2 linked regions of the Amycolatopsis sp. NBC_01480 genome follow. The protein of the gene in region 1 interacts with the protein of each later gene in a pairwise test. Links are inferred from orthologs where the notes say so. Each region holds a gene or a part of one and is shown in the gene's direction. Other genes may lie near its edges.

Region 1 (10,846 bases):
GCACCACGAACGACCGGGCGGGCCAGCAGTCGCTTTCGGTGGCGCGTGCGATCGCCGACGCCCCCGACATCGCCCGGGCGGTGTCCACACCGGACCCGAGCGCGACGCTCCAGCCGTTCGCGGTGCGCGTGCTGGCCGACACCGGCGTGGACTTCGTGACGATCATGTCCCCGGCCGGCATCCGTTACACACACCCGAATCCGGCGTTGATCGGGCAGCCGTTCCTCGGCCACATCGAGGCCGCGCAGCGCGGCGGCGTGGTCAGCGAGACCTACACCGGCTCGCTCGGCCCGTCGGTCCGCGCGGTGGTGCCGGTGTTCGACGCGCAGCACCGGGTGGTCGCGCTGGTGGCCGTGGGCATCACCATCGCGGCGATTTCCGCGGAGCTGCAGGACCGGGTCTGGCCGCTGGTCGGCGTCGCGGCGGCGGTGCTGCTGGTCGGCGCGTGCGGCGGCTGGCTGGTGAGCGCGCGGCTGCGCCGCCAGACCCGCGGCATCGCGCCCGGCGAGCTGAGCAACCTGTTCGAGTACCACGAAGCCGTGCTGCACTCGGTCCGCGAGGGCGTGCTGCTCGTCGATCGCGACGGGCGCGTCGGGCTGTGCAACGACGGCGCCCGCACGCTGCTCGGCTTCCACGCCGACCCGGTCGGCCTCCCGCTGGACGAGCTGGGCCTGCCGCCGGAGCTGGCGGCCGCGTTCACCGCCACCGAAACCGGGCCGACGCCGGTCGAACCGGCACGGGCCGAACAGCTGCACGTCACCGATTCCCGGGTGCTCGTGGTCAGCACGACGGTGGTGCGTTCGGGTGGGCGGGCGCAGGGCACCGTCGTGCTGCTGCGCGACCACACCGAGTTGCAGACCCTGACCGGCGAGCTGACCACGGCGCGCAGCCTCGCGGAAGCGCTGCGTTCGCAGGCGCACGAGGCGGCGAACCGGCTGCACACCGTCGTTTCGCTGGTCGAGATCGGCCGGCCGGAGGACGCGGTCGAGTTCGCCACGGCGGAGCTGGCGCTGGCCCAGGAATTGACCGACCGGGTGGTGGGCTCGATCGCCGAGCCCGTGCTCGCCGCGCTGCTGCTGGGCAAGGCGGCGGAGGCGAGTGAACGCGGGGTCGAGTTCACCATCACGCCGGACACGGTGATCGAGGAGGACCTGGCGATCGCCGGCCGGGACCTGGTGACCATCCTGGGAAACCTGGTCGACAACGGGATCGACGCGGCCGTGCGCGGCGCGGGCGGGCGGCCCGCCGTGGTCGTCACCGCGCGGTCGGAGGACGGCGGTTTGTTCCTGCGGGTCGCCGACAACGGTCCGGGCGTGCCGGAGGAGGCTGTGGGGGACATGTTCCGCCGAGGCTGGTCGACCAAGGCGGCCGAGGGCCACGGGCTCGGGCTGGCGCTGGTCGGCCAGGCCGTGCGGCGGTACGGCGGCAGTGTCGACGTCGGCCGGGACGGCGGCGCGGTGTTCACCGTCCGGCTGCCGAAACAGGAGGCGCCCCGGTGATCCGCGTGCTGGTGGTGGAGGACGAGCCGGTGGCCGCCGAGGCGCACCGGGTCTACGTGGAGCGGCTGCCGGGGTTCGCCGTCGCCGGTGTGGTGCACTCCGGCGGCGACGCGCTGCGGTTCTGCGAGCGCGAGCCGGTCGACCTGGTGCTGCTCGACTTCTACCTGCCCGACACGCACGGGCTCGCGGTCTGCCGCTCCCTGCGCGCGGCCGGGCTGCCCATCGACGTGATCGCGGTGACCTCGGCGCGCGACCTGGCGCTGGTGAAGGCGGCGGTGTCCGTCGGGGTGGTGCAGTACCTGCTGAAGCCGTTCACTTTCGCTTCACTGCGGGAAAAACTGGAGCGGTACGCGGAGTTCCGGCAAGCCTCGGGTGAGGCCGGCGGCCAGGCCGAGATCGACCGGGCGCTCGCGTCGTTGCGCACCACCGAGCACCCGCCGCTGCCGAAGGGGATGAGCGCCCAGACGCTGGAGGCGATCACCGAGGCACTGGCCGGGGCCGGGGAAGGCCTCTCCGCCGGCGCTGCGGCGAGCGCGATCGGCGCGTCCCGCGTGACGGCCCGGCGTTACCTCGAATACCTGGCGGACAACGGTTTGGCCCAGCGCGAGCCGCGGTACGGGCAGGTGGGGCGGCCCGAGGTCTGGTACCGGCTGAAGTCCACCAGCTCGTGAGTGTTCAGGACGGTTAGAACCGGCCTGAACGCTCACGAGTCAGCGCGGCCGTCCCGGCGCGTCCGGACGGGTCTGCCAAGGATGCGGCCCGTCCAGCGGCCGGTACTCGACGCCGAGCGCGTCCAGCCGCGGGAAGTGGTGGTCGCGCAAGCGGGGCAGGAACTCGGCGAAGTCGCGTCCCGCCGGGCTCCACGCCACTTCCGCGAAGGCGGACAGGCGTGGGAAAGCCGCGTAGTCCACCCGCCGCACCGAGTCGAGGTGCTCGGTCCAGACCTGGGCCTGCACGCCGCGCAGCTGGGGGCCGGCCAGCGTCGGCTCGTAGCCGTAGACGTCCTCCAGCGTGTGCAGGTAGCCGACCGGGATCGGTTCGTCCGGGTGATCCGACTGGCGGTGGTCGAGGTACAGGTGCTCCTCCGAGCACAGCACCACGTCGTGGCCCAGTGCCGCGGCGCGCTCCCCGGCGGCGTCGGACTGCCACGCGCCGATCAGCATCGACGGCAGGCCCTCGATCTCCAGCACCTCGTCCCAGCCCATCGGCTGCCGCCCGCGCGACACCAGGTGCGCGGCGATCTCGCGGACGAACCGGCTGTGCTCCTCGGTCGCGCCCGGCACCTCGTCCCCGCCCAGGGCGATCACCGGCGACGGGAAAACGTCCAGCACGTGGTCGAACACGGTGCGGAAGAAGTCCACTGTGGACTCCGACGGGTCGAGCAGCGAAGTGCTGATGCCCCAGGAGGTCCACACCGCCCAGTCGGCGTCCGGGTCCGGTCCCAGCTTCGGGTACGCGGCGATGGCGGCGCGGGCGTGGCCGGGCACGTCGATCTCCGGCACCACCGTCACGGCGCGGGAAGCGGCGTACGCGACGATCTCGAGCATGTCCTCGGTGGTGTAGAAGCCACCGTGCGGACGGCCGTCGCGCTCGGGGCCGTCGTGCCGGCCGACCATCGACGAGCTCCGCCAGCCGCCGACGGACGTCAGCCTCGGGTAGCGCGGCACCTCGATCCGCCAGCCCTGGTCGTCGGTGAGGTGCAGGTTCAGCACGTTCAGCTTGTGCGCGGCCAGCAGGTCGACGAACCGCAGTACCTCGGCCTTGGTCCGGAAGTGCCGGGCGACGTCGAGCAGGCAGCCGCGCCAGCCGTGCCGCGGGTGGTCCTCCACCACCCCGCAGGGCAGCGTCAGTCCACTGTGGATGGAAGCGGCGCGGAACGCGTCCGGCCCGGCGAGCTGCCGCAGCGTCTGGCGGCCGTACACCTCGCCCGCGGCGTCGGCGGCGAACAGCGTGACGCCGTCCGGCGTGATCTCCAGCCGGTAGCCCTCCGCGGGCAGTTCCGGCGCGGTCCGCACTGAGACCGGCGCCGGCCACGGGCAGCTGCCCGGCGCGGCGGAAACCGAGACCGGGCGGGGGAGCAGGGTGTCGAATCCGGGCATGATCAGCCTTTCACCGCGCCGGACATCCCGGACACGAGCCGGCGTTGCACCAGCACGAAGAACACCAGGACCGGGATGGTCATCAGGGTGGACGACGCCATCACCGCGCCCCAGTCGGTGTCCTCCGGTTTGAAGAACACCAGGATCGCCTGCGGCAGCGTCTGGTTCTCGGTCTTGGAGATGATGAACGTCTTGGCGAACAGGAAGTCGTTCCACGCGTGGATGAACGCGAGCACGCTCACCGCGACCAGCCCGGGCGCGACCAGCGGGAACAGGATCTGCCAGGTGAAGCGCATCCGTGACGCGCCGTCCAGCTTCGCCGCTTCCTCCAGTTCCACCGGCACCGCCGCGACGAACCCGCGCAGCATCCAGATCGCGAACGGCAGGCTGAAGGCCAGGTGCACCAGCACCAGCGAGCCCAGCTCGTTGAGCCCGAACTCCGGCGCCACCGCGCCGATCGAGCGCATCAGGAAGAACAGCGGGATGGTCAGCGCCTCCACCGGCACCATCTGCGCCACCAGGATCATCACCAGCAGCACCGTCCGGCCGCGGAAGCGGAACCGGGTGAGCGCCACCGCCGAGAGGAACGAGAACAGCAGCGACAGCACCACCACGGCCAGCGCGACCACCAGGCTGTTGAGGAAGAACCGGCTGAAGCCGGACACCGTCAGCACCCGCTCGAAGCTGTCCAGCGAAGGCGCCAGCGTCCACGGCTTGGGGTTCGCGGTCTGGATCTCCCCGGCCGGCTTGAACGCCGAGAGCACCATCCAGTACAGCGGGAACGCCACCAGCCCGGCCACCACCACCGTGATGATCTCGGCCACCAGCCGCCCGGGGCGGCGAACGCGCCGCGCGGTCGTCACAGCCATGCTTCGCTCCGGCGCTGGGACCGGACGTACAGCCCGGTGATGGACAGCAGCAGCACCGTCATCACGACTCCGATCGCCGAGCCGAGGCCGTATTCCTGCCCGGCGAAGGCCTGCTGGTAGGCGTAGACGTTCAGCACGAGGTTGCGCCCCGCGACGCCGCCGCCGTTGGTCATCACGTAGATCTGGGTGAACACCTTGAAGTCCCAGATGATCGACTGGATGGTCGCGATCATCAGCAGCGGCCGCACCATCGGCAGCACGACCGTCCAGGTGGAGCGCCACAGCGAGGCGCCGTCGAGCGAAGCGGCCTCCAGCACCTCCTCCGGGATCGCCTTGATCCCGGCGTACATCGTGACCAGCACGAACGGGAACGAGCACCAGATCACCTCGGCGGCCACCAGCCCGAACGCGCCGAAGGTGCCGAACGTCCAGGAATGGTGCGCCATCCCGGTGAAGCCGACGCCCGAGAGCACCTCGTTGACCAGCCCGAAATCGGTGTCGAAGAGGAACAGCCAGACGTACGAGCCGGCGATCGCGGGCGTCGACCACGCGCCGAGCGCGGCCAGGAACAGCAGCGTCCGCGGCACCGCGCGCACCCGGCTGGCCAGCACCGCCAGCCCCGTCCCGGCCACCAGGCTGCCGATGACACAGGCGGCCGCGAACCCGACCGTCTTGCCGAGCACGGTCCAGAACTGCACGTCGGACAGCAGGGCCGCGTAGTTGTCGAAGCCGAGGAACACCAGCGGCGCCGCGCCCGCGGCCTGGGGCTGCCCGTAGTCGTAGAACGAGATCAGCACCAGCTGGTAGATCGGGTACACCAGCAGCGCGGCGAGCAGGATCCCCGCCGGCAGCAGGTAGAGCACGGCCGCCCGGCCGTCCCGGCGCCGCCGCGGCCGGCGGGGCGCGGGCGGGGCCGGGACGGCGACGGGCAGTTGCTGCGTGACCACGGCGGCTAGCCGAAGTTCTTGTTCATCGCGGCCGCGGCGTCGGCGAGCGCGCCCGCCGGGTCCTTGCCGCCGGTCGCGATCTGCTGCACGGCCGTGGGCAGCACGTTCTGGCTGTCGATCTTCGACCACGCGGGAGTGCTCGGCACGAACTTGGTGCCCGCCTTCAGGCTGTCCACGAAGGGCTTCAGCGACGGGTCGCTCGCGGCCAGCTTCTCCTGCACGCTGCCGAGGGTGGGCAGATTGCCCATGGCGTTGTACATCTTCTCCTGGTACTTCGCCCCGGCCAGCAGCTCGGCGAACTGCACGGCGAGCCCGTGGCGCTTGCTGGCGCCGAACACGCCGAGCAGGTTGCCGCCGGCGAACGCGGGCGCGACCGAGCCCGGAGTGGTGCCGGGCAGCGGGACCACGGCGTACTTGCCCTTCACCGCGCCCTGTTCCACGGCCTTGCGGTTGAAGTCGCCGCCGATGGTCATGCCGGCCTTGCCGCCGGCGAACGCCGTCACGCTCTGCGTGCCGGTGAGGTTCGCGCACGCCGAGGGCGGGCAGATGTCGTCCTTCAGCAGGCCGGCGTACTGCGTGATGCCCGCCTTGGCCGGATCGGCCTCCACAGTGGACGTCCACTTCCCGTTGTCCTGCTTGGCGATCTCGCCGCCGTTGGCCCAGATGTAGGGCAGCATCGCGTAGGTGTACTTGCCGCCGACGGAGATGCCGTACAGATCGGGCTTGGCCGCGCGGATCTTGCGCGCGTCCTCGGTCAGCTCGGCGAGCGTGGCCGGCGGCTTGAGGCCCAGCTCGGTGAACACGTCGGTGCGGTAGTAGAGCGCGCGGATGCCGGTGTACCAGGGCAGCCCGTAGGTCTTGCCGTTCGCCTTGGCGGTGTCCAGCACGGTTGGCAGCAGGTCCTTGCCCTCGCTCCACGACGAGATGTCGCCGGTGAGGTCGGACAGCGCACCGGTCTGGGCGTAGCTGGCCACGTCGGTGTTGCCGAACTCGGCGACGTCCGGGGCGTTCGACGGGTCGTTGAAGGCGCCGGAGAACTTGTCGGCGCGGCCCTCGACCGGCACCCACTGCACGTCCACGTCCACCCCGGCGTGCGCGGCCTTGAACTCGGCGATGGCGTCCTTCACCGCGGCTTCCTTGGGCGCGCGGCTGGCTTCGTCGAACAGCCAGACCCGCAGCGTGCCGGTCTGTTCGTCGCCGCCGGACGCGGCGGGGGCGGACTGGGTGGGCGCGCAGCCGGCCAGCAGGGCCAGCGCGGCGACGGCGGTGAACGTGCGGCGCAGTCTCATGGATGGGCTCCAGGTGGGAAGGGCTCGTGAGTGTTTATGCCGGTTAGAACCGGCATAAACACTCACGAGCAGTTCAGGCGAAGAAGACGGAATTGACCGACGGAACGGCGAGCGACCCCGCGACCGCCCCGGGCAGGCCGGTCGAGGCGTCGCGCGGCAGCCAGGTGACGGTGCCGGAGCGCTGGTTCGAGACGTAGAACCAGGCTTCGTCCGGGGAAAGCGCGAGGTGCCGCGGCCAGTTGCCGCCGGTGTCCACACTGGACGCCAGCGTGATCGCCGAGCCGTCGGCGGAGACGGTGAACGTGGCGATCGTGTTCGGCCCGCGCACGGTGGCGTAGGCGAATTTCCCGTTCTTCGACACCGCCATCTCGCCGGGGAAGAGGTCGCCGGTGCTGCCCGCGGGCACCGCCGGGACGACCGCGATCGGCGTCAGCTTGCCCGCCGCCGCGTCCCAGCTCAGCACGGTGATCTCCGGCCGCAGTTCCTGCGCGAGGTAGGCGAACCGGCCGTTCGGGTGAAACGCGAGGTGCCGCGGCCCGGCGCCCGAGGGGAGCGTGACCTGTTGGTGCAGCGCGAGTTTCCCGGTGCCGACGTCCAGGGTGTAGACGTACACCGAGTCCGCGCCCAGGTCGACCGAGAGCACCCACTGGCCGGTGGGGTCGTTGACCACCTGGTGCGCGTGCGGGTCGCGCTCGGGGCCGACGTGCTGCTGCAGGTCCGTCGCCGCGCCCAGCCTGCCGCCGTCCTCGATCGGCAGCACGACCACGCTGCCCGAGCCGTAGTTGGCCGCCAGCACGTACTTCTGGCTGGAGTGCACGGAAAGGTGGGTCGGCGCGCTGCCCTTCGACGGCGTGCTGCCCAGCAGCTTCGGGTCGGTCACGTTGCTGATGTCCAGCGCCGAGACCGCCCCGTCCGGGTCGCCTTCGTTGGTGGCGTACAGGAACCGGCCGTCGCGGCTGCGGTCGAACCACGACGCATCCGGCACGCCGGTGACGGTGCGGACAGGCGTGAGCGCGGGCTCGGAGCCCGCGCGGCTGACCACGTCGAGGCCGTGCCCCGCGGGCGGGGTGCTGGTGTAGCTGCCGACGTACGCGGTGGTGCCGGCGGAGGGACGGCACACCCGCGGCGTGGCGTTCGCGAGCTGGGCGCCGAGAACGGTGCCCAGGCCCGCGGCGCCGGCCGCGCCGAGGAAGGTGCGGCGGGAAAGTCCTGACATCGTGGTATCTCCCAACAGTGAGGGGACCGGATGTGGTTCAGACCACTAGCATGGCCAATGCTGCCACGGCGAAACCGCTGACGGAAAGGACTGTTTCCAGCGCGGTCCAGGTTTTCAGCGTGTTCGGCACGGTCAGTCCGAAGTAGCGGGACACGATCCAGAACCCGCCGTCGTTCACGTGCGAGGCGATGATCGAGCCGGCCGAGATCGCGACGACGACCAGTGCCAGCTGCGCCTGCGAGTAGTGCAGCTGCATCACCGTCGGCGCGACGATGCCGCTGGTGGTCACGATCGCGACGGTCGCCGAGCCCTGCGCGATGCGCATGCCGCAGCTGATCACGTATGCCGCCAGGATCACCGGCAGCCCGGCATCGCCCAGCGAGCCGGCAACCGCCTGGCCGATGCCGGTCGCGGACAGCACGGCCCCGAAGAACGAGCCCGCGCCGACCACCAGCAGGATCATCGCGACCGGCCGCAGCGCCGCGGCCGAAAGCTCGCCCAGCTGGGCGCCGGTCATCCCGCGGCGGTGGCCCAGCAGCCAGGACGCCAGCAGGGTGGCGATCGTCAGCGCGATCGCCGGGGTGCCCAGGAAGGCCGCGACCCCGGCGGCGCTGGAGTTCTTGGGCAGCAGGATGCTCCCGAACGTGCCCGCGAGGATCAGCACGAGCGGGATCGCGATGATGCCGCTGACCAGTCCGAGCGAAGGCGGGTTCTCGGTTTCGTCCTCGGCTTCACCGGCCAGCTTGGCGAACTCCTCGGCCAGCGGCACGTTCACCCGCTTGCCGATCCAGGTCGAGTACAGGATGCCGCCGATGAACCAGGCCGGGATGCCGCAGATCGCGCCCATCAGGATCAGCCAGCCGAGGTCCACGTGCAGCAGCCCGGCGGCCGCGACCGGGCCGGGGTGTGGCGGGATGAACGCGTGCGTGATCGACAGTCCGGCCAGCAGCGGCATGGCGTACAGCACGATCGAGCGGCCGCCCTGCTTCGCCGCGGCGTAGACCAGTGGCGCCAGCACGAAGATGCCGATGTCGAAGAACACCGGGATGCCGAAGATCAGGCCGGACAGGCCCATCGCCAGCGGGGCGCGCTTCTCGCCGAACGAACGCAGCAACGCCGCGGTCAGCACCTTGGCGCCGCCGGATTTCTCCAGGATCGAGCCGAGCAGCGTGCCCAGGCCGATGATCGCGGTGATGTGCCCGAGGATGCTGCCGAACCCCTTCTCCAGCAAGGAGTCCGAGGTCTTCTGCGCCGTGCCGACCAGGGTGCCCACGGGCAGCCCGGCGGCCAGCGCGGTGAGCAGGCCGACCACGATCAGCGCGATGAACGGCTCGACCTTCACCTTGATGATCAGGACGAGCAGGACGGCGATCGAGACGGCGGCGAGCGTGAGCAGCCCGCCCGTGGTGGTGTGCAGCCAGTGGATCATCGGCCCCTCCCGGGGTGACGAAGAGAACGGCCGGCCAGAGCGCCGGTGGGGTGGCCGTCCTCGATCGCGGCGACGCCGTTCACGAAGACATGGGGGATCCCTTCGGCGGGCTGCCTCGGGGCGTCGAACGTGGCGGTGTCGGCGACCGTGGCGGGGTCGAAGAGCACCAGGTCGGCCGCGTACCCGGGGCGCACGAGCCCCCGGTCGGCGAGCCGCAGCCGCCGTGCCGCGCGCCCGGTGAGGTGCGCGACGCAGTCGGCCAGCCCGAGCACGCCCAGGTCACGGACGTAGCGGGCCAGGTAGCGGGGGAACGTGCCCCAGGAGCGCGGGTGCGGCCGGTCGCCGACCAGCAGCCCGTCGGAGCCGCCGGTGTGCGTGCGGTGCCGCATGATCGCCTGCACGTTCTCCTCGTGCCCCACGTGCATCAGGCAGGAGGTGCCGAGGCGCTCGTCGAGCAGGGTGTCGAAGTACAGCTCCGACGGCGGGCGGCCGGCGGCCCGCGCGGACGCGGCGACGCTGTGGCCGACCAGCGCGGCGTTGCCGGCGTTGCGGACGCCGTTGATTTCGATGGCGTCCCAGTCGATCGGCACGCCGTGCGCACCGTCCGAACCGGACTCCTCGATCTCGGCGCGGATCCGCTCCCGGGTGTCCACATCGGACAGCCGGGCCAGCGTCGCGTCCAGCCCGCCCTCGGTGGCCCAGCTCGGCAGCAGGGCCGAGAGGTAGGTGGCGCCGGGCAGGTACGGGTAGGTGTCGAGGGTGATGTCGCAGCCGTCGTCGAGGGCGTTGTCCAGCAGCCGCAGCAGGTCCGGCGCCTTGCCCTTGTTGACGGAGAAGTTCATCGTGGCGTGCGCGAGGTGCAGCGGGCAGCCCGAGCGGCGTGAGACGTCGACCATCTCCGCGAACGCCTCCAGCGCGCCCTTGCCGTAGCTGCGGTGGTGCGGGCTGTAGTAGCCGCCGTGCTCGCCGACCACCTGACACAGCTCGACGAGTTCGGCCGTGTCGGCGTACATCCCGGGCGTGTACGTGAGGCCGGACGACATCCCGAAGGCGCCTTCGCGCAGCCCGGTCGCCACGAGTTCCTTCATCCGCGCCATTTCCGCGTCGGTCGCGGGCCGGTCCTCCCAGCCCAGCGCGAGCATCCGCACGGTGCCCTGCGGCACGAGGTAGGCGGCGTTCACCGCGACGCCCGCGTCGAGCCGGTCCAGGTACTCGCCGACCGAGCGCCAGTTCCAGTCGAAGCCGGCCGGGTCGTCGTTCCAGCCGGAGAGCTGCTGGCGCAGGGCTTCGAGCACGGTGTCGTCGACCGGCGCGTAGGACAGCCCGTCCTGGCCGAGCACCTCGGTGGTGACGCCCTGGGAGACCTTCGCGAGATGGTCCGGCTTCGCGAGCAGCTGGAGGTCGGAGTGCGAGTGCATGTCGATGAAGCCCGGCGCGAGCACGAGCCCGCCGGCGTCCAGGATCCGGTGTCCGGTCAGCGATCCGGGCTCGGCGACGC
Region 2 (10,669 bases), 4.4 Mb from region 1 along the record:
TCAAGGCACTCGCCTCGCACCTGCGCGAGCACCGCGAGGAGCTGTACGCGCTGTCGGCGAAGACCGGCGCGACGCTGGGCGACTCGAAGTTCGACATCGACGGCGGCATCGGCGTGCTGTTCAGCTACGGGTCGAAGGGCAAGCGCGAGCTGCCGAACGACACCGTCTACGTGGACGGCGCGGTGGAGCCGCTGAGCAAGGGCGGCACCTTCGTCGCGCAGCACATCGCCACGCCGCTGCACGGGGTCGCGGTCCAGATCAACGCGTTCAACTTCCCGGTGTGGGGGCCGCTGGAGAAGTTCGCGCCCGCGTTCCTGGCCGGTGTGCCGAGCCTGGTCAAGCCCGCGAGCCAGACGGCTTACCTGACCGCGCGGCTGGTCGAGCTGATCATCGAGTCCGGCATCCTGCCCGAGGGCTCGCTGCAGTTCGTCGCCGGCAGCGTCGGCGACCTGCTGGACCACCTCACGGCGCAGGACCTGGTGTCGTTCACCGGTTCCGCCTCCACCGCGCAGAAGCTGCGCGCGCACCCGGCGGTGGTCCGCAACGCGGTGCGGTTCAACGCCGAGGCCGACTCGCTGAACTGCTCGATCCTGGCGCCCGACGCACGGCCGTCGACCCCGGAGTTCGACCTGTTCGTGAAGCAGCTGGTCACCGAGATGACCGTGAAGTCGGGCCAGAAGTGCACCGCGATCCGGCGCGCGTTCGTGCCGGCCGAGCTGCTGGACGACGTCGCCGAGGCTGCCAGCGCGCGGCTCGCGAAGGTGACCGTCGGCAACCCGGCCGCCGAGGGCGTCCGGATGGGCGCGCTGGCCAGCCTGGAACAGCGTGAAGAGGTGCGACGGTCGCTCAAGGCCCTGCTCGACGCGGGCAGTGTGGTCTTCGGCGACCCCGAGCAGGTCGAGGTGGTGGACGGCGACGCCGCCAAGGGCGCGTTCATGTCGCCGGTGCTGCTGAAGGCCGACCCGGAGCGCTCGGAGCCGCACGAGGTCGAGGCGTTCGGGCCGGTGTCCACGCTGCTGCCGTACACCTCGGTCGAGCAGGTCATCGAGCTGGCCGCGCGCGGCGGCGGCAGCCTGGTCGGGTCGATCGTGACCGGCGACCCGGTCTTCGCCCGGACCGTGGTGCTCGGCGTCGCGCCGTACCACGGCCGGCTGCTGGTGCTGGACAGTGACGACGCGAAGGAGTCGACGGGCCACGGCTCGCCGATGCCGCAGCTCGTCCACGGCGGCCCCGGCCGCGCCGGCGGCGGCGAGGAGATGGGCGGCATCCGCGGCGTGCTGCACCACATGCAGCGCACCGCCGTGCAGGGCAGCCCGACCGTGCTGAGCGCCGTCACCGGCCAGTGGGTCGCCGGCGCCCCTCGGACGGAAGGCGAGCACCCGTTCCGCAAGTCGCTCGCCGAGCTGCGGCTCGGTGACTGCGTGGTGGCCGGCCCGCGCACGGTGACCCGCGCGGACATCGACCACTTCGCCGAGTTCACCGGCGACACCTTCTACGCGCACACCAACCCGGAGGCGGCCGCGGCCAACCCGCTGTTCGGCGGGATCGTCGCGCACGGCTACCTGGTGGTGTCGTTCGCGGCCGGCCTGTTCGTCTCGCCCGAGCCGGGCCCGGTGCTGGCCAACTACGGGCTGGAGAACCTGCGGTTCCTCACCCCGGTCAAGGTCGACGACGCGCTGACGGTGACGTTGACCGCCAAGCAGATCACCCCGCGGATCGACCAGGAGTACGGCGAGGTGCGCTGGGACGCCGACGTCACCAACCAGGACGGCGACTCGGTGGCCAAGTACGACGTGCTCACCCTCGTGACGAAGGAGCAGCCGTGACCGCTGTAGCTCCGGACCTCGAAGAACTCTTCGAGCACACCATCGAGCGCGACCAGCGCATCGAGCCGCGCGACTGGGTGCCCGAGGGCTACCGCAAGACGATGATCCGCCAGATCGCGCAGCACGCGCACTCGGAGATCATCGGCATGCAGCCGGAGGGCAACTGGATCACCCGCGCGCCTTCCTTGCGGCGCAAGGCGATCCTGCTCGCCAAGGTGCAGGACGAGGCCGGCCACGGGCTGTACCTGTACTCGGCCGCGGCGACGCTGGGCGCGGACCGCTCGGACCTGACCGACAAGCTGATCACCGGCAAGCAGAAGTACTCGTCGATCTTCAACTACCCGACGCTGACCTTCGCCGACGTCGGCGTGATCGGCTGGCTGGTCGACGGCGCCGCGATCTGCAACCAGGTGCCGCTGTGCCGCAGCTCGTACGGGCCGTACGCGCGGGCGATGATCCGCATCTGCAAGGAGGAGTCGTTCCACCAGCGGCAGGGGTACGAGCTGCTGATGACGATGATGCGGGGCACCGAGCAGCAGCGCGAGATGGTGCAGGAGGCGGTGAACCGCTGGTGGTGGCCGTCGCTGATGATGTTCGGCCCGCCGGACGCGGACTCGCCGAACACCGCGCAGTCCATGGCGTGGAAGGTCAAGCGGCACACGAATGACGAGCTGCGGCAGCGGTTCGTCGACATGTCGGTGCCGCAGGCCGAGGTGCTGGGCGTCACCTTCCCGGACCCGGACCTGCGCTGGAACGCCGAGCGGGAGCACTACGACTTCGGCGCCGTCGACTGGGACGAGTTCAAGAACGTGCTGAAGGGCAACGGGCCCTGCAACACCGCGCGTATCGCGCACCGCAAGCGTGCGCACGACGAAGGCTCCTGGGTCCGTGAGGCTGCGGCCGCGCATGCCTCCAAACAGCTGTTGGGGGGTCCAGGGGGGCTCGACCCCCGGCCGGGGTCTGGGGCCAGGCCCCAGAGGACACAGAAGGGTTCGTGATGAAGCACGATTGGCCGTTGTACGAGGTGTTCGTCCGGGGCAAGCGCGGGCTGAACCACGTGCACGTCGGCTCGCTGCACGCGGCCGACGACGACATGGCGCTGCACAACGCGCGTGACCTCTACACCCGCCGCAACGAGGGCGTGTCGATCTGGGTCGTGAAGGCGGCGGACATCACCGCGTCCTCGCCGGACGAGAAGGACCCGTTCTTCGCGCCCAGCGGCGACAAGGTGTACCGGCACCCGACGTTCTACGAAATCCCCGACGACGTTCCGCACATGTAGGGGAGAGCCATGTCTTTCGACAACGTCTACGAGTCGCTGACCGAGGAGAACGACGCCCGCTGGGCGTTCGGCACCGGGTTCGAGGATCCACTGTCCGGAATGGACACTTCGGTCCCGGACGGGCTGGACGCCGCCGCGCTCGGCGCGTACTGCCTGATGCTGGGCGACGACGCGCTGATCTTCTCGCACCGCCTCCAGGAGTGGGTGACGAACTCGCCCGAGCTGGAGGACGAGGTGGCGGTCGCGAACATCGCCCTCGACCTGCTCGGCCAGGCCCGGCTCCTGCTGGCCCGGGCCGGCAAGGCCGACGGCTCGGACCGGGGCGAGGACTCGTTCGCCTTCGACCGGGTGGAGAACGAGTTCCGCAACGTCCGCCTCGCCGAGCTGGGCGGCGGCCACTTCGGGCACCTGATCGCGCGGCTGTTCGTGTTCTCGACCTGGCGGCTCGCCTTGCTGCAGCGGCTCGAGTCCAGCGCGGACCCGGTGCTCGCCGCGATCGCCGCCAAGGGCGTCAAGGAGCTGACCTACCACCGCGACTACGCGGCCCAGTGGCTGATCCGGCTCGGCGACGGCACCGGGCTTTCGCACGAGCGCATGCAGGAGGGGCTGGCCGAGGTCTGGCCGTACGTGGGCGAGCTGTTCACCACGCACCCGCTGGAGCTGGTGGACGCGGCGACGCTGCGGCCCGAGTTCGACGCGGTGGTGGACCAGGTCTTCGCGGCCGCCACCGTCTCGCGGCCGGAAATCGGTGCTGTGGCCGGGGTTTCCGGGCGGACGGGCCGCGACGGCGTGCACACGGAGAAGATGGGCTTCCTGGTCGGCGAGCTGCAGAGTGTCGCTCGGGCTATGCCGGGTGCGACATGGTGACCGCCGGCGCGGTGGCGTCCACGGTCACCGATCCTGAACTGCCGATGCTCACGCTGGCGGACCTCGGGGTGCTGCGCGAAGTGTCCGAAAAGGACGGACGGGTGACGGTGGCGATCACGCCCACGTACACCGGCTGCCCGGCGATGGACACCATGCGCGACGACCTGGAGCACGCGTTGCTGCGCGCCGGGTTCACCGACGTCGAGATCCGCACGGTGCTGGAGCCGGCCTGGACCTCGGACTGGATCTCGGCCGACGGGCGGCGCAAGCTGGCCGAGGCCGGGATCGCGCCGCCGGGGTCCGCGCCGCGGCGGGCCGCCGGGCCGATCCCGCTCACGCTGGGGCGGCCGGTTTCGCGCGTGGCCTGCCCGCACTGCGGCTCGCTCGACACCGAGGAGCAGTCGCGGTTCAGCGCGACGGCGTGCCGGGCGCTGCGGCGGTGCCGCGCTTGCCTGGAACCGTTCGAACACGTCAAGGAGATCTGAAGTGACCACCGCGGTTTCCCGGCGCACGGGCTTCCACTCCCTGCGGGTCGCCGGCGTCGAGCGGCTCTGCGACGACGCCGTCGCCGTCACCTTCGAGGTGCCGCCGGCGCTGGCGGAGACGTTCGCGTTCGCGCCCGGCCAGTCGTTGACGCTGCGGCGTTCGGTCGACGGCCGCGACGAGCGCCGCTCGTACTCGATCTGCGCCCAGGCGGGTTCGCAGCCACGCGTCGGCGTGCGGCTGGTGCCGGACGGCGTCTTCTCGACCTGGCTGGTGAACGAAGTCCGCCCGGGGGACGAGGTGGAGGTCGCGGCGCCGACGGGGTCGTTCACCCCGGACCTGACCACGGGCGGTCACCACGTGCTGATCGCGGCGGGCTCGGGGATCACGCCTGTGCTGTCGATCGCGTCCTCGCTGCTGGCGATGTCCGATGAAGCTGGGCCTGCCGCGACGGTGACCGTGCTGTACGGCAACCGCCGCACGGACACGGTGATGTTCGCGGACGAGCTGGCCGACCTGAAGGACCGCTGGCCGTCGCGGCTCGAGCTGGTGCACGTGCTCTCGCGCGAGCCGCGCGAGGCCGAGCTGTTCACCGGCCGCCTCGACGTGGACAAGCTGCGCGCGCTGTTCGACTTGCTGGTCCCGGTGGACGAGGTCGACCACTTCTGGCTGTGCGGTCCGTTCGGGATGGTGACGGGAGCGCAGGAGCTGCTTTCGTCATTCGGCGTGCCGGCCGAGCGCGTGCACCAGGAGCTGTTCTACGTCGATGATGTGCCGCCGGAGCCGGTGAAGCACGTGGACGCGGCGGTGGCCGGCGAGTCCTCGGAAGTCACGCTGGTGCTGGACGGCCGCTCGACGACCATGAGCCTGCCCCGTGAGTCGTCCGTGCTGGACGGTGCGCAGCGGTTCCGCCCGGACCTGCCGTTCGCCTGCAAGGGCGGGGTGTGCGGGACCTGCCGCGCCCGCGTCACCGAGGGCTCGGTGGAGATGCGGCGCAACTTCGCCCTGGAGAAGTCCGAAGTGGACGCCGGGTTCGTGCTCACCTGCCAGTCCCACCCGGTCACCGACCGCGTCACCGTCGACTACGACGCCTGAGGACTCGTGAGTGTTCATGCCGGTTAGAACCGGCCTGAACACTCACGAGTCCGGCAGCGGGCTTAACGCCGCCTGCGCCGCCTCCGCGAGCCGACGGTCAAATCCTCGGCGGCGGCTTCCGCGGTTTCGGTGTCCTCGACGTTTTCCGGCAACCCCATCATCTCCGCCGCCAGCTGCTGCGAAGACGCGAACATCCCCGAGGGCTCGTCCTTGGCCCGTCGCAGTGCGGACGGCCGCAGCCGGTTGTACCCGCGCACCGCCACCGGCCGCCGGGTGCGGAGTTCGTACGCCGGCAAGGGTTCGAGCGCAGCTGCCAGCTCGCGGTCGACCAGGATGGTGTCCGGGCGGGCGACCGAGGTGAGCCGGGCGGCGAGGTTGACCACCGAGCCGTACACGTCGCCGAAGCGGGACAGGATGCGGCCCGACGCCATGCCCGCGCGCACCGCCGGCAGGTCCGGCGCGGCGCTGGTCCGCTCGGTCAGCGTCAGCGCGATCTCGGCGGCCGCAGCGGGCTCGTCGGCCACGAAGAGGACCTCGTCGCCGATCATCTTGACCACGCGGCCGTGGTGCTCGGCGATGACCTCGGTGGCCAGCGACTCGAAGGCGTCCAGCACCTGGCTCAGCTCGTCCTCGTCGATCTGGCGGGTCAGCCGGGTGTAGCCGACCATGTCGACGAAGCCGACGATCTGCGTGCGCGCCTCGAGGTCCTCGTCCGAGGAAGCGAACGCGCGGCCCGCGTACGCCGCCAAATGCCGGCGCCAGACGAAGTTCTGCACCTGCTCCAGCTCCGGCAGCAGCCGCTCCACCAGGCGCGCCACCTGACGGTCGCTGCGGGCCAGCTCGGGGTTTTCGGTGATCAGCTGCCACAGCATGTGCACCTGCCACTCGGCCAGCCGCGAGAGGTGCTGGCCGAGCGCGCGCGTCACCGCGACTTCGAGGTGCTGCTCCACCAGACCGGACTGCACGAGCTGGTCGGCCGTGCGCATCGCCGCGACGTCGGCGTCGGTGAACACGGTTTCGTCGTCGTCCACCGTCGCGAACCCGAGGGCCCGCCACAGCCGCCGCGAGCGTTCCTCGGGGACGCCGGCCTTCTGGGCCACGTCCAGGCGGGTGTACTTGCGCGGCCCGCCGAGCAGCACCCGCTCGAGGCGTTGCTGGAGATCGTCCTGGGCCACGGCTCAGGTCGTGTGCACGATGAGCACGTCGACGCCCGACTTGCGGGCCACTTCCGACGGCACCGAGCCGAGGATCCGCCCGGCGAGGGTGTTGAGCCCGCGGTTGCCGACCACCAGCAGGTCGGCCGAGCGCTCGTGCACGACCTTGCGCAGCGCCTCGACCGGCTCGCCCTTCAGCGCCACCGTCTCGATGTTCTTCGCGCCGACCTTGGCCGCGCGGTCACGGGCGCTCTGGAGGGTGTCCTCGGCCGGCGCGGAGCCGACGACCTGGTACGACTCCTCGCCCAGCTCGTCCTGCGCGCGCTCGACGTCGTGCTTGCTCGCCGGGTAGTAGGCGCACACCACGACGAGGGTGGCGCCCGCGTCGGCGGCGACCCCGGCGGCCCGGTCCACCGCGGCGAACGACGAGTCCGACCCGTCGGTGCCCACCACCACAGTCCGATACACAGCCATCCGCGAACCTCCCAGCGACCCGGCGAAAGGGCGTCCTCGCCCCTTGTCGGGACGTAGGTTACTCGCCAGTCGGTTTCCCTGCCGGGCGCGGTGACGCCTGGGCCTGGGCCTTCGGCTTCTGCACGTCCGAGGCCCGCAGGCGGACCGTCTCGTGCTCGCCGTTCGAGGGCTTGCCCGCGGCCGCGGCGGCCGGCACCGGTGAGGGTGACGCCTTGATGTCCGCGGGCACGTTCGTGTCGGTCTCACCGAGCACGTGGTGCGCCTCGGCCAGCACGGTCCGGGCCTGGCGCACCTGCTCGGCCAGGCTGGACCGGACGTTGCGCAGCGATTCGACGCGCTCGTTCGCCTGGGTGATCCGCCGGTTCGACTCGTCGGTGGCGGTGCGCACCCGGCGGCGGGCCTCGTCGGCCGCCTCGGCGAGCCGGGCGTTGGCCTCGGTGATCGAGTCCTGACGGCGCTTGTTGGCGTCGGCGACCGACTCGCGCTGACGGCGTTCGATGTCCGCCTTCGCCGTGGTCTCCTCTTCCAGCACCTTCGCGCGGATCGCGGCGGCGTCCTCGGTCGCCTCGCGGACCCGGCGCTCGGCCTCGGCCTTGCTCGCGGCCTCCTGCTCGGCCAGCGCGCGCATCGCCTCGGTGCGCCGCGCCGCCATCGCGATCTCGAAGTCCTCTTCGACCTGCGTGCGGCGGGCCTCGGACTCCGCGTCGAGCTTCTTGCGCTCGGCCTCGGCCTTGTCCGTGATCGCCTTGCCCTCGGCGCGGGCGTCCTCGAGCACCTTGCGGTGCTCCGCCTCCATCTCCTTGCGCCGGAGGTCGAGCTCGGTGAGCAGCTGCTCGTAACGGGCGCGCATGGCGCTCGCGTCCGTCTCCGCCTTCGCCCGGATGTGGCCGGCCTCGGCCTCGGCGCGGGCACGCGTGTCCGCGGCCTCGTCCTGCGCCAGGCGCAGCATGCGCTGAAGCCGCTCGGACAGGCCTTCGACGCTCGTCGGCGGTTGCGCCAGCCGGTCCACCTGGCCGCGCAGGTCGGCTATCTCGCCGCGCGCGATCTCCAGCTGCCGCGCCAGGTCGCCCGCCTGTCCGATGGCGGCGTCGCGGTCTCCGGTGAGCATCTTCAGGTCGGCGTCAAGCCGTTCCAGATGTTCGTCGACCTGTGCTCGGCTGTACCCGCGCTTCGCCACGTCGAAGCCGGCTCCCAGCGGCACAAGCTCCCGTTCCTCGCCAAGGCTCATGTGACCACCGTAGTCGCAACGGGGTCTCGGACGGGTGAGCCCCCACGGTGTGCGGCCGACACGTGCGCCGAGCGGGCGAACGTGATCGGCCGATAGCCGGGTTCAGGCCCCACGGAACGCGTTGATCGCGTCGAGGTGCTTGGCGCGCAGTTCCTCGTCGCGCACGCCGAGCCCTTCCTCCGGCGCCAGCGCGAGCACGCCGACCTTGCCCTGGTGCGCGTTGCGGTGCACGTCGAGCGCGGCCTGGCCGGTCTCCTCGAGGGAATAGGCCTTGGACAGCGTCGGGTGGATGAGCCCCTTCGAGATCAGCCGGTTGGCCTCCCACGACTCGCGGTAGTTCGCGAAGTGTGAGCCGACGATCCGCTTCAGGTTCATCCACAGGTACCGGTTGTCGTACTGGTGCATGTATCCCGATGTCGACGCGCAGGTCACGATCGTGCCGCCCTTGCGCGCCGCGTAGACCGACGCGCCGAAGGTCTCGCGGCCCGGGTGCTCGAAGACGATGTCCGGGTCCTCGCCGCCGGTCAGCTCGCGGATCTTCGCGCCGAACCGCTGCCACTCCCGCGGGTCCTGCTCGTGCTCGTCCTTCCAGAACCGGTAGTCCTCGGCGTTGCGGTCGATGATCAGCTCGGCGCCGAGCTTCCGGCAGATCTCGGCCTTCTCCGGGCTGGACACGACGCACACCGGGATCGCGCCGCCGTTCAGCGCGTACTGCGTGGCGTACGAGCCGAGGCCGCCCGAGGCGCCCCAGATCAGCACGACGTCGCCCTGCTTCATGTCCGCGCCGTTGCGCGAGACCAGCTGCCGGTACGCGGTGGAGTTGACCAGCCCGGGGGAGGCGGCCTCCTCCCAGGTCAGGTGGGCCGGCTTCGGCATCAGCTGGTTCGCCTTGACCAGCGCGATCTCGGCCAGCCCGCCGAAGTTGGTCTCGAAGCCCCAGATCCGCTGCTCGGTGTCGAGCATCGTGTCGTTGTGCCCGTCCGGGCTCTCCAGCTCGACGTTCAGGCAGTGCGCGACGACCTCGTCGCCCGGCTTCCAGGTGTGCACGCCGACCCCGGTGCGCAGCACCACGCCGGACAGGTCGGAGCCGACCACGTGGTACGGCAGGTCGTGCCGCTTGGCCAGCGGCGAGAGCTTGCCGTACTTCTTCAGGAACTTGAACGTGGGGATCGGCTCGAAGATCGACGTCCACACGGTGTTGTAGTTGATGGCGCTGGCCATCACGGCGACCAGCGCCTCGCCCGGGCCCAGCTCGGGGGTCGGCACGTCGTCGACGTGCAGCGACTTGCGCGGGTCCTTGTCCTTGCTTTCGAGGCCGTCGAACATGGCCACCTCGTCCTCGTGCACCGTCACCCCGCGGTAGCTCTCGGGCACGGGAAGCGAGGCGACGGCGGCGGTGTCGCCGGTCAGGATGGCCTGCTTGATCTCGTCGAGCTGCGTCATCGGAACCTCCACAAGGTGCGGGTCGCGGCGTGGCGGATGAAATTACTCGCCAGTAACTCGCGGGCACAACTGTACGAGACGAGGGGCACCCGCACACCCCGAAGTGTGACCCACAGATCTTGACCGGCTGGCCAACCAAGGCGCAGAATCGGGGTCAGGAAACTTCCTGAACAGTGAGTTCTCTGCGGAGGTGAGCACGAATGAGTGAAGTCTCGACGCGCGCCTGGACCCGGCCCCATGACTGGGCCGAGGTCGTCATCGGTGTTGTCGCCGCTCTTTCACCCCTTTGGCTGAGCACGAGCAACGCGGCGATGTGGACGATGGTGATCCTCGGCGCGCTGGTCGCCATCGACGGCCTGGTGTCGCTGGGCGCGCCCGGCGCGGTCTACGGCGAAGGGATCCAGATCGTCCTCGGCGTGTTGCTGTTCATCGCGCCCTGGGTGATCGGGTACACCGAGCTGAACGGGGCGTCGTGGACGTCCTGGGTGGCCGGCGCGCTGACGATCATCGCCGGCGCGGCCGCGATGCCGGTGGCGCAGGCCGCCCACCGGACGGCCGGGCAGCACTGAAAGAACGCGTATTGGCAGCAAAGGAGCTGGCATGACCGAGGACTCGGCGAAAGAGCGGATCCTGAGCGCCGCTGAGGAGCTGTTCGCCGAGTCCGGCTTCGAGGCCACCCCGACGTCCCGCATCGCGGAGCGCGCCGGGGTGCCGAAGGGCCTGGTGCACTACTACTTCCGGCGCAAGGCCGACCTGCTGGCCGCACTCGTGGACCGGCTGCCGGACGAGCAGATCGAGCCCGCCACGGTGGTCGTCC

What was found.
Region 2: the proteins of OG371_RS44260 (region 1) and paaC interact in binary tests that used the Escherichia coli proteins (3 or more experiments, as listed by UniProt). The link is inferred for Amycolatopsis sp. NBC_01480 from one-to-one orthologs.

Annotation. Positions count from the first base shown.
Region 1 is NZ_CP109442.1:9,506,784-9,517,629, reverse strand. The notes cover bases 334-3,332. They hold OG371_RS44260 (response regulator), read left to right. Parts: upstream 334-1,495; coding sequence 1,496-2,170; downstream 2,171-3,332. Other genes in these bases: OG371_RS44255 (beta-N-acetylhexosaminidase), read right to left, coding at 2,210-3,332; OG371_RS44265 (sensor histidine kinase), read left to right, coding at 334-1,499. Outside these bases: more of OG371_RS44265, read left to right, coding at 1-333; more of OG371_RS44255, read right to left, coding at 3,333-3,598; OG371_RS44250 (carbohydrate ABC transporter permease), read right to left, coding at 3,601-4,467; OG371_RS44245 (carbohydrate ABC transporter permease), read right to left, coding at 4,458-5,414; OG371_RS44240 (extracellular solute-binding protein), read right to left, coding at 5,420-6,703; OG371_RS44235 (lactonase family protein), read right to left, coding at 6,777-7,919; OG371_RS44230 (GntP family permease), read right to left, coding at 7,957-9,348; OG371_RS44225 (N-acyl-D-amino-acid deacylase family protein), read right to left, coding at 9,345-10,846. UniProt on the Escherichia coli protein: Member of the two-component regulatory system DpiA/DpiB, which is essential for expression of citrate-specific fermentation genes and genes involved in plasmid inheritance.
Region 2 is NZ_CP109442.1:5,082,046-5,092,714, forward strand. What follows is about bases 2,225-5,046. They hold paaC (1,2-phenylacetyl-CoA epoxidase subunit PaaC), read left to right. Parts: upstream 2,225-3,117; coding sequence 3,118-3,975; downstream 3,976-5,046. Other genes in these bases: paaA (1,2-phenylacetyl-CoA epoxidase subunit PaaA), read left to right, coding at 2,225-2,824; paaB (1,2-phenylacetyl-CoA epoxidase subunit PaaB), read left to right, coding at 2,824-3,108; paaD (1,2-phenylacetyl-CoA epoxidase subunit PaaD), read left to right, coding at 3,969-4,460; paaE (1,2-phenylacetyl-CoA epoxidase subunit PaaE), read left to right, coding at 4,462-5,046. Outside these bases: phenylacetic acid degradation bifunctional protein PaaZ, read left to right, coding at 1-1,826; more of paaA, read left to right, coding at 1,823-2,224; more of paaE, read left to right, coding at 5,047-5,553; OG371_RS24395 (adenylate/guanylate cyclase domain-containing protein), read right to left, coding at 5,616-6,728; OG371_RS24400 (universal stress protein), read right to left, coding at 6,732-7,181; OG371_RS24405 (chromosome segregation protein), read right to left, coding at 7,240-8,409; ccrA (crotonyl-CoA carboxylase/reductase), read right to left, coding at 8,512-9,852; OG371_RS24415 (SPW repeat protein), read left to right, coding at 10,053-10,421; OG371_RS24420 (TetR/AcrR family transcriptional regulator), read left to right, coding at 10,453-10,669. UniProt on the Escherichia coli protein: Component of 1,2-phenylacetyl-CoA epoxidase multicomponent enzyme system which catalyzes the reduction of phenylacetyl-CoA (PA-CoA) to form 1,2-epoxyphenylacetyl-CoA. The subunit C may be essential for structural integrity of the alpha subunit.